One region of the Streptomyces sp. NPDC007983 genome, then DNA from elsewhere that is predicted to be linked to it. Evidence: riboswitches for the same ligand, from Rfam matches in the RefSeq annotation. Region 1 holds a riboswitch; each other region holds the start of a gene.
What was found. Region 1 has a riboswitch for thiamine pyrophosphate ahead of ACFZCY_RS27165 (thiamine ABC transporter substrate-binding protein). Riboswitches for the same ligand answer to the same signal wherever they lie in the genome.
Positions count from the first base shown of each region.

Region 1 (2,257 bases):
GACCGACGTACCGGCCGCCGCGCGCGAGAAGCTCGCGGCCGAGCTGCTGCCGGACCTCATGAGCGTGGTGCGGCACATCAGCTGCGACGACGACACCACCCGCAAGACCCTGTGGCGGCTCTTCGACGGCACGCTCGTCGAGTCCGTGCTGATGCGCTACCCGGACCGGGTCACCATGTGCATCAGCTCCCAGGCGGGCTGCGGCATGAACTGCCCGTTCTGCGCCACCGGCCAGGCGGGTCTGGACCGCAATCTGTCCACCGCCGAGATCGTGCACCAGATCGTCGACGGCATGCGCGCGCTGCGCGATGGCGAGATCCCGGGAGGCCCGGCCCGGCTGTCCAACATCGTCTTCATGGGCATGGGCGAGCCGCTGGCCAACTACAACCGGGTCATCGGCGCCATCCGGCGGCTCACCGACCCCGAGCCGGACGGCCTGGGCCTGTCCCAGCGCGGGATCACCGTCTCGACCGTGGGGCTGGTCCCGGCGATGCTGCGGTTCGCCGACGAGGGCTTCAAATGCCGGCTCGCGGTGTCCCTGCACGCGCCCGACGACGAGCTGCGCGACACCCTCGTCCCGGTCAACACCCGCTGGAAGGTGCGCGAGGTCCTGGACGCGGCGTGGGAGTACGCGGAGAAGTCGGGCCGCCGGATCTCCATCGAGTACGCCCTGATCAAGGACATCAACGACCAGGCGTGGCGCGCCGATCTGCTCGGCAGGCTGCTCAAGGGCCATCGGGTGCACGTCAACCTCATCCCGCTCAACCCGACGCCCGGCTCCAAGTGGACGGCGTCCCGGCCCGAGGACGAGAAGGCGTTCGTGGCGGCCCTGGAGGCGCACGGGGTGCCGGTGACCGTCCGGGACACCCGGGGGCAGGAGATCGACGGGGCGTGCGGCCAGCTGGCGGCCACGGAGCGCTGACCACCGGCTGATACGGTGCCTTCGCACCACCGTCGTACAACCATCCAGCGACGACGCACAAATGAACATTCCGACAGGGGAGCGCGACAGCGCTGAGAGTGCGGCCCGGCCGCAGACCCTCCAACCTGATCCGGGTCATACCGGCGTAGGGAGTCAGCCCAGCATGAACAGCCATCTTCGGCGTGCCGTCACCGCCGCCCTCGTGGCCTCCCTCGGCGCCGGCGTCCTCGCGGGCTGCGGTGGGGGCGCGGCGGACGGCAAGGACTCCAAGATCGTCACCCTGGTCTCGCACGACTCGTTCGCGGCGTCCAAGGCGGTCCTCAAGGAGTTCACGCGCAAGACCGGCTACAAGGTGCGGGTGCAGGCCGGTGGTGACGCGGGGGCCGCTGTCAACCAGGCGATCCTGTCCAAGGGCCATCCGCAGGGCGATGTGTTCTTCGGCGTGGACAACACCCTCCTCTCCCGCGCGCTGGACAACGACCTGTTCACGCCGTACGAGGCGAAGGGGCTGGACAAGGTCCCCGCGGCCTTCCAGCCCGACCGGGCGAAGCACCGCGTCACACCGGTCGACTACGGCGACATCTGCGTCAACTACGACCGCGCCTACTTCGAGCGCGAGAAGCTCGCGCCGCCCAGGACGTTCGCCGACCTGACCAAGCCCGCGTACAAGAACCTGCTGGTCACCGAGAACGCCGCCACCTCGTCCCCCGGCCTCGCCTTCCTGCTCGGCACCGCCGCCCGCTACGGCGACCACGGCTGGCGGGACTACTGGAAGAAGCTGCGGGCCAACGGCGTCGAGGTGGTCGACGGCTGGGAGCAGGCGTACTACGACCGCTTCTCCGGCTCGGCGGGCGGCGCCAAGGGGGACAAGCCGCTCGTCGTCTCGTACGCCTCCAGCCCGCCCGCCGAGGTGGCGGACGCGAAGTCGAAGCCCGTCAAGGCCCCGACCGGGGTGGCGGACGGCACCTGCTTCCGGCAGACGGAGTTCGCCGGGCTGCTGAAGGGCGGGGGCAACACCAAGGGCGGCAAGGCGCTGCTGGACTTCCTGCTGACCAAGCGCTTCCAGGAGGACGTACCGCTGAACATGTACGTCAATCCGGTGCGCGAGGACGCCAAGCTGCCGGAGGTCTTCACCCGGTACGGGGTCAAGGTCGCCGACTCGGCCACCCTGCCGCCGCGGAAGATCGCCGAGAACCGTGAGCCGTGGGTCAAGGCATGGTCCTCGCTCGTTCTGTAAAGCCCGCGGCCGGCCGCGGCGGGCCGCGCGGCGCCGCCCTGCGGCTCGCCCTGATGGCCGTGCCGCTCGCCTTCTTCGCCGTCTTCTTCGCGTATCCG
Region 1 covers NZ_JBIBJI010000009.1:127,176-129,432, reverse strand. The annotation lists gene rlmN (23S rRNA (adenine(2503)-C(2))-methyltransferase RlmN) at 1-922, shown strand, start outside; TPP riboswitch at 988-1,091, shown strand; gene ACFZCY_RS27165 (thiamine ABC transporter substrate-binding protein) at 1,086-2,159, shown strand; gene ACFZCY_RS27160 (ABC transporter permease subunit) at 2,213-2,257, shown strand, end outside.

Region 2 (2,257 bases), on a different contig from region 1:
CCCCCAGCGAACCGATGATCACCCCTGCCAGCAGCAGTCCCTTGATCTCGATGCCCGGATAGAGGCCGTGCACCAGACCGGTCTGGTCGTCGGTGTTGCCGGTCAGCGCCGCCCAGCCGATGAACAGCGAGCCGAGCACCCCGATCAGCAGCAGCGAGACCAGGGTGCCGAGCACGGCGACCGAGGTCCGGGCGCTCAGCCCATGGCACATGTAGAGCGCGAGCAGCATGATCGCGCTGCCCCCGATGACCGCGACCACCAGCGGATTGGAGCCCTGCAGTATCGCCGGGAGGATGAACAGCGTCAGCACCCCGAAGCTGATGGCCAGCGCCACCAGCGCGAAGACGCCGCGCAGCCGGCCGACGGCCACGACCACGAGCGCGAACAGCCCGGCGAGCAGCGCCATCGGGAACGAGCGGTCCACGTCCGAGACCGAGTACTGGAGGTTCTTCGGCGCCTTGGGCGCGTAACTCAGCTTCAGCTCCTGCCCGGCGCTGAACTTCCGTGAGGCGTTCGGCTGGACGATCTCGGGGAACGTACGGCCCTTGTCCTTGCCCGAGGTGACCTCGATGGTGGCCCGCTCGCAGACGCTCTTCCCGCCGCCGGTGGCCCCGCCGCCGCTTCCGCCGGTCGCGCCGCCGCCCGTCCCGCCGCCGGGCGCCGGGGCGCCGCCCTGCTGACCCGGCTCGGTGGGTGCCTGCGGCTGCGCGTTGACGTCGGCGCAGTCGACCTCCTCCACCTTCACCACCCGTCCGGCGGCCGTCTCCTGGTCGAAGCCGAGCCCGCTGCGGCCGTGCGTGGTGTGCTCGGGGCTGCCCGGCCACAGCGCGACCAGCCCGGCGAGGACGGCGACGGCGAAGGGGATGAGCACCACCGCGATGACCTTGCGGAGGCGTGCGGAGACGGGGGCGGCCGGGCCGTGCGCATGGGCATGGCTGTGGCCGTGGGAGTGGGCCTGGCCGGGCACGTGGGGCTGCTCGGGCGGATGGTCCTGCTGTGTCGCGGTCACCGTCGCATCATCGCAAGAGAGCGAGGCCCCCTGTTCAGGGATGCGGGGAAACCGTTAGCGTGGGGGCACCTTTGCAATCGCGGGAGCTCGGAGCACCGGGCTGAGAGGGCGCTGACGCGACAGCTGCGCCGACCGCTGAACCTGTTACCGGGTAATGCCGGCGTAGGGAGTGGGTCTCATGACTCAGCAGGATGCACACATGCGCGAAAACGCCGGCGATTTCGGCTGGCACAAGGGATATGTCACGGGTTCCCGCCCGGACATCCAGGTCCCGGTGCGTCGCGTGCACCTCACCAATGGCCAGGACGTGACGCTGTACGACACCTCCGGCCCGTACACCGACCCCCACATCGACACCGACGTCCGCCGTGGCCTCGCGCCGCTGCGGCAGAACTGGATCATCGCCCGCGGCGACACCGAGGAGTACTCCGGCCGCCCGGCCAGGCCGGAGGACGACGGGGTCAAACACACCTCGCCCCGCGGCGGCCTGCGCAACCTCGACGCGGTCTTCCCCGGACGGCCGCGCCAGCCCCGCCGGTCCCGTGACGGCGCCGCCGTCACCCAACTCGCGTACGCCCGCCGGGGCGAGGTCACCGCGGAGATGGAGTACGTGGCGCTCCGCGAGAACGTCTCCCCCGAGGTGGTCCGCGAGGAGATCGCGGCGGGCCGGGCCGTACTGCCCGCCAACGTCAACCACCCGGAGATCGAGCCGATGATCATCGGCAAGCGGTTCCTGGTGAAGGTCAACGCCAACATCGGCAACTCCGCCGTCACCTCGTCCATCGAGGAAGAGGTCGAGAAGATGACCTGGGCGACCCGCTGGGGCGCCGACACGGTCATGGACCTCTCGACCGGCCGCAACATCCACACCACCCGCGAGTGGGTGCTGCGCAACTCCCCGGTGCCGATCGGCACCGTGCCGCTCTACCAGGCGCTGGAGAAGGTCGACGGCAAGGCCGAGGAGCTGACCTGGGAGGTCTACAAGGACACCGTCATCGAACAGGCCGAGCAGGGCGTCGACTACATGACGGTGCACGCGGGCGTGCGGCTGCCGTACGTCCCCCTGACCGCCCGCCGCAAGACCGGCATCGTCTCCCGCGGCGGCTCGATCATGGCCGCCTGGTGCCTGGCCCACCATCAGGAGTCGTTCCTCTACACCCACTTCGAGGAGCTGTGCGAGATCCTCGCGGCGTACGACGTCACCTACTCGCTCGGTGACGGACTGCGCCCCGGATCCATCGCCGACGC
Region 2 covers NZ_JBIBJI010000001.1:566,037-568,293, reverse strand. The annotation lists gene ACFZCY_RS02680 (YibE/F family protein) at 1-1,009, opposite strand, end outside; TPP riboswitch at 1,079-1,195, shown strand; gene thiC (phosphomethylpyrimidine synthase ThiC) at 1,188-2,257, shown strand, end outside.
Region 2: another riboswitch for thiamine pyrophosphate. It lies ahead of thiC (phosphomethylpyrimidine synthase ThiC); the one in region 1 lies ahead of ACFZCY_RS27165 (thiamine ABC transporter substrate-binding protein).

Region 3 (2,257 bases), on a different contig from region 1:
CAGGCGGAGCTGACCCCCAAACCGGGCCTCGCGGACACCCGCGACCTCCAGGCCCGCGCCACCGGCACCGATCTGCTCGCGCTGCGCTGGTCGGCCAAGGCGCTGGCCCCCGGGTTCACGGCCATGGCCGCCGCCGCCCGCCGCCCCGGCGAGCCGACCCGGGCGCTCCGCGAGGAGCTGGGCGCCATCGGCCGCTGCGCCGAGTGGACCATGGCGCGGGCCGGCGGCGGCCCGGCCACCGGCCGTCCGCACCACGGGGCGCTGTGGGTGCTGGGGCTGCTGGTCGCGGCCGCCGCCCTGCAGCCCGGCGCAGCCCCCCGGGAGCTGACCGCCACCGCCCGGCAGCTCGCGACCCACGCCGACCGTGGCGCCCCGCGCAGGCCCTCGGCGGGGTCGCAGGTCTCCGCCACCTACGGGGCGGCGGGCGCGCGCGGCGAGGCGCGGGCCGCCTTCCCGCACGTACGCCGCGCCCTGGACGCCCTGTCGGCGGCGCGCGCAGCGGGCGCCACCGAGACCCAGGCCCGCCTCGACGCGCTGCTCACCGTGATGAGCACCCTCCAGGACACCGGCCCGCTGTACCAGGCGGGGCCGCCCGCCCTCCGGAGGGTGCAGGACGGGGCGCGCGGTGTGCTGGAGGCGGGCGGCACCGCGACGGCCCCGGGCGCCGCCGCCCTCGCCGCCTTCGACGCCGAGCTGCGCGAGACGGGCGTCGCGCCCCGGGGAAGCGCCGCGCTGCTGGCCGGGGCGCTGTTCTTCGACACGCTCCCGGCCGCGGCCCGGCCCCTGGATCGCCCCCGGGGCCGGGACCACGGGGCGAGGGGTTAGCCTTAAGGGCGCTCCACCGGACACGGGGTGCCCCCACGCGGGGGCTGAGATCACACCCGTCGAACCTGAACCAGTTAATACTGGCGGAGGGATGTCATCGATGCCACGGCCGCATGCTGCCACCGATCCGGCGTTCACCGGCGCGGAATCCGTCTTCGACGGGCGGATGCCCACCGCGCCCGGGGATCTGCGCGTCGAGGCGCGCGGGATCGCGCCGGTGCCGGAAAGCCACCGCTACGGCGGGCCGGGGCGCCTGTTCACCGTGTGGTTCGCCCCGAACCTGACCATGACCGGCGTGTTCACCGGCACCGTCGGCATCTCTCTCGGCCTGGACTTCGCCACCGCGCTGGCCGCCGTCGTCCTGGGCACCCTCATCGGCGCCGTACCCACCGCGTATCTGGGCACGTGGGGCAGCCGGACCGGGGCCGGGCAGCTGCCCCTGGCGCGGTTGGCGTTCGGCCGGGGCGTGGCGGTGCCCGGCGTCCTGCAGTGGCTGTCCTCGGTCGCCTGGGACGCGCTCATCGGCCTGTTCGGCGGTGACGCGCTGGCCCGGCTGTGCGGGCTGCCGTTCTGGCTGGGGGTGCTGCTCATGATGGCCGCCCAGGGGGCGCTCGGGGTGCTGGGCTACGAGGCCATCCACCGGATGCAGAAGCTGATGACCTTCGTCCTCGCCGCCGCCTTCGCCACCCTGGCCATCCGGCTGCTCGACGGCGTCCACCCCGCCGCCACCGGGTCGGCCCACGGCGCCGACCGCGTCGGCGCGTTCGTCCTGACCAGCACGATCGCCCTGAGCCTGGCGCTGTCGTGGGCGCCGTACGCCAGCGACTTCAGCCGCTATCTGCCTCGCGCCACCTCCCTGCCCCGCATGTTCTGGTGCACCCTGCTCGGCGTCACCGTGTCCTTCGTGGCCGTGCAGGCGCTCGGGCTGTGGGGGGCCTCCGTCTTCACCGACCAGACCGCCCGCGGCGTCGACGCGGCCCTGGGCGGAGGGGCGCTCGGCGCGTTCGGACTGCTGGCCGTGGCGCTCGCCGCGCTGTGCAGCAACGCCATGAACGACTACAGCGGCTCCCTGGCCCTGCAGACCGCCGGTGTCCGCATCCCCCGGCCGCTGGCCGCGGCCCTCGCCGCCGCGCTCGGCTTCCCTCTGGTGCTGTGGATGCACGCCGCCGACACCACCGCCCGCTTCCAGAACGTGCTGCTGTTCGTCGGCTACTGGATCCCCGGCTTCGTCGCCGTCGTGGCCGTCGACTGGTTCGCCCGCGCCCGGGCCCGGGGCGGTGCGCCGGTCGACCTGGCCGCCGAGAGCGCCCGCCCGCAGCCGTGGTGGCCCGCGCTCCTGGCGTTCGGCGCCGCCTTCGCCGCCGCGGTGCCGTTCATGGACACCAGCCTGTACACGGGCCCGGTGGCCGCCGCGCTGCACGGCGCCGACCTC
Region 3 covers NZ_JBIBJI010000008.1:284,005-286,261, forward strand. The annotation lists gene ACFZCY_RS25805 (triphosphoribosyl-dephospho-CoA synthase) at 1-825, shown strand, start outside; TPP riboswitch at 839-934, shown strand; gene ACFZCY_RS25810 (cytosine permease) at 917-2,257, shown strand, end outside.
Region 3: another riboswitch for thiamine pyrophosphate. It lies ahead of ACFZCY_RS25810 (cytosine permease); the one in region 1 lies ahead of ACFZCY_RS27165 (thiamine ABC transporter substrate-binding protein).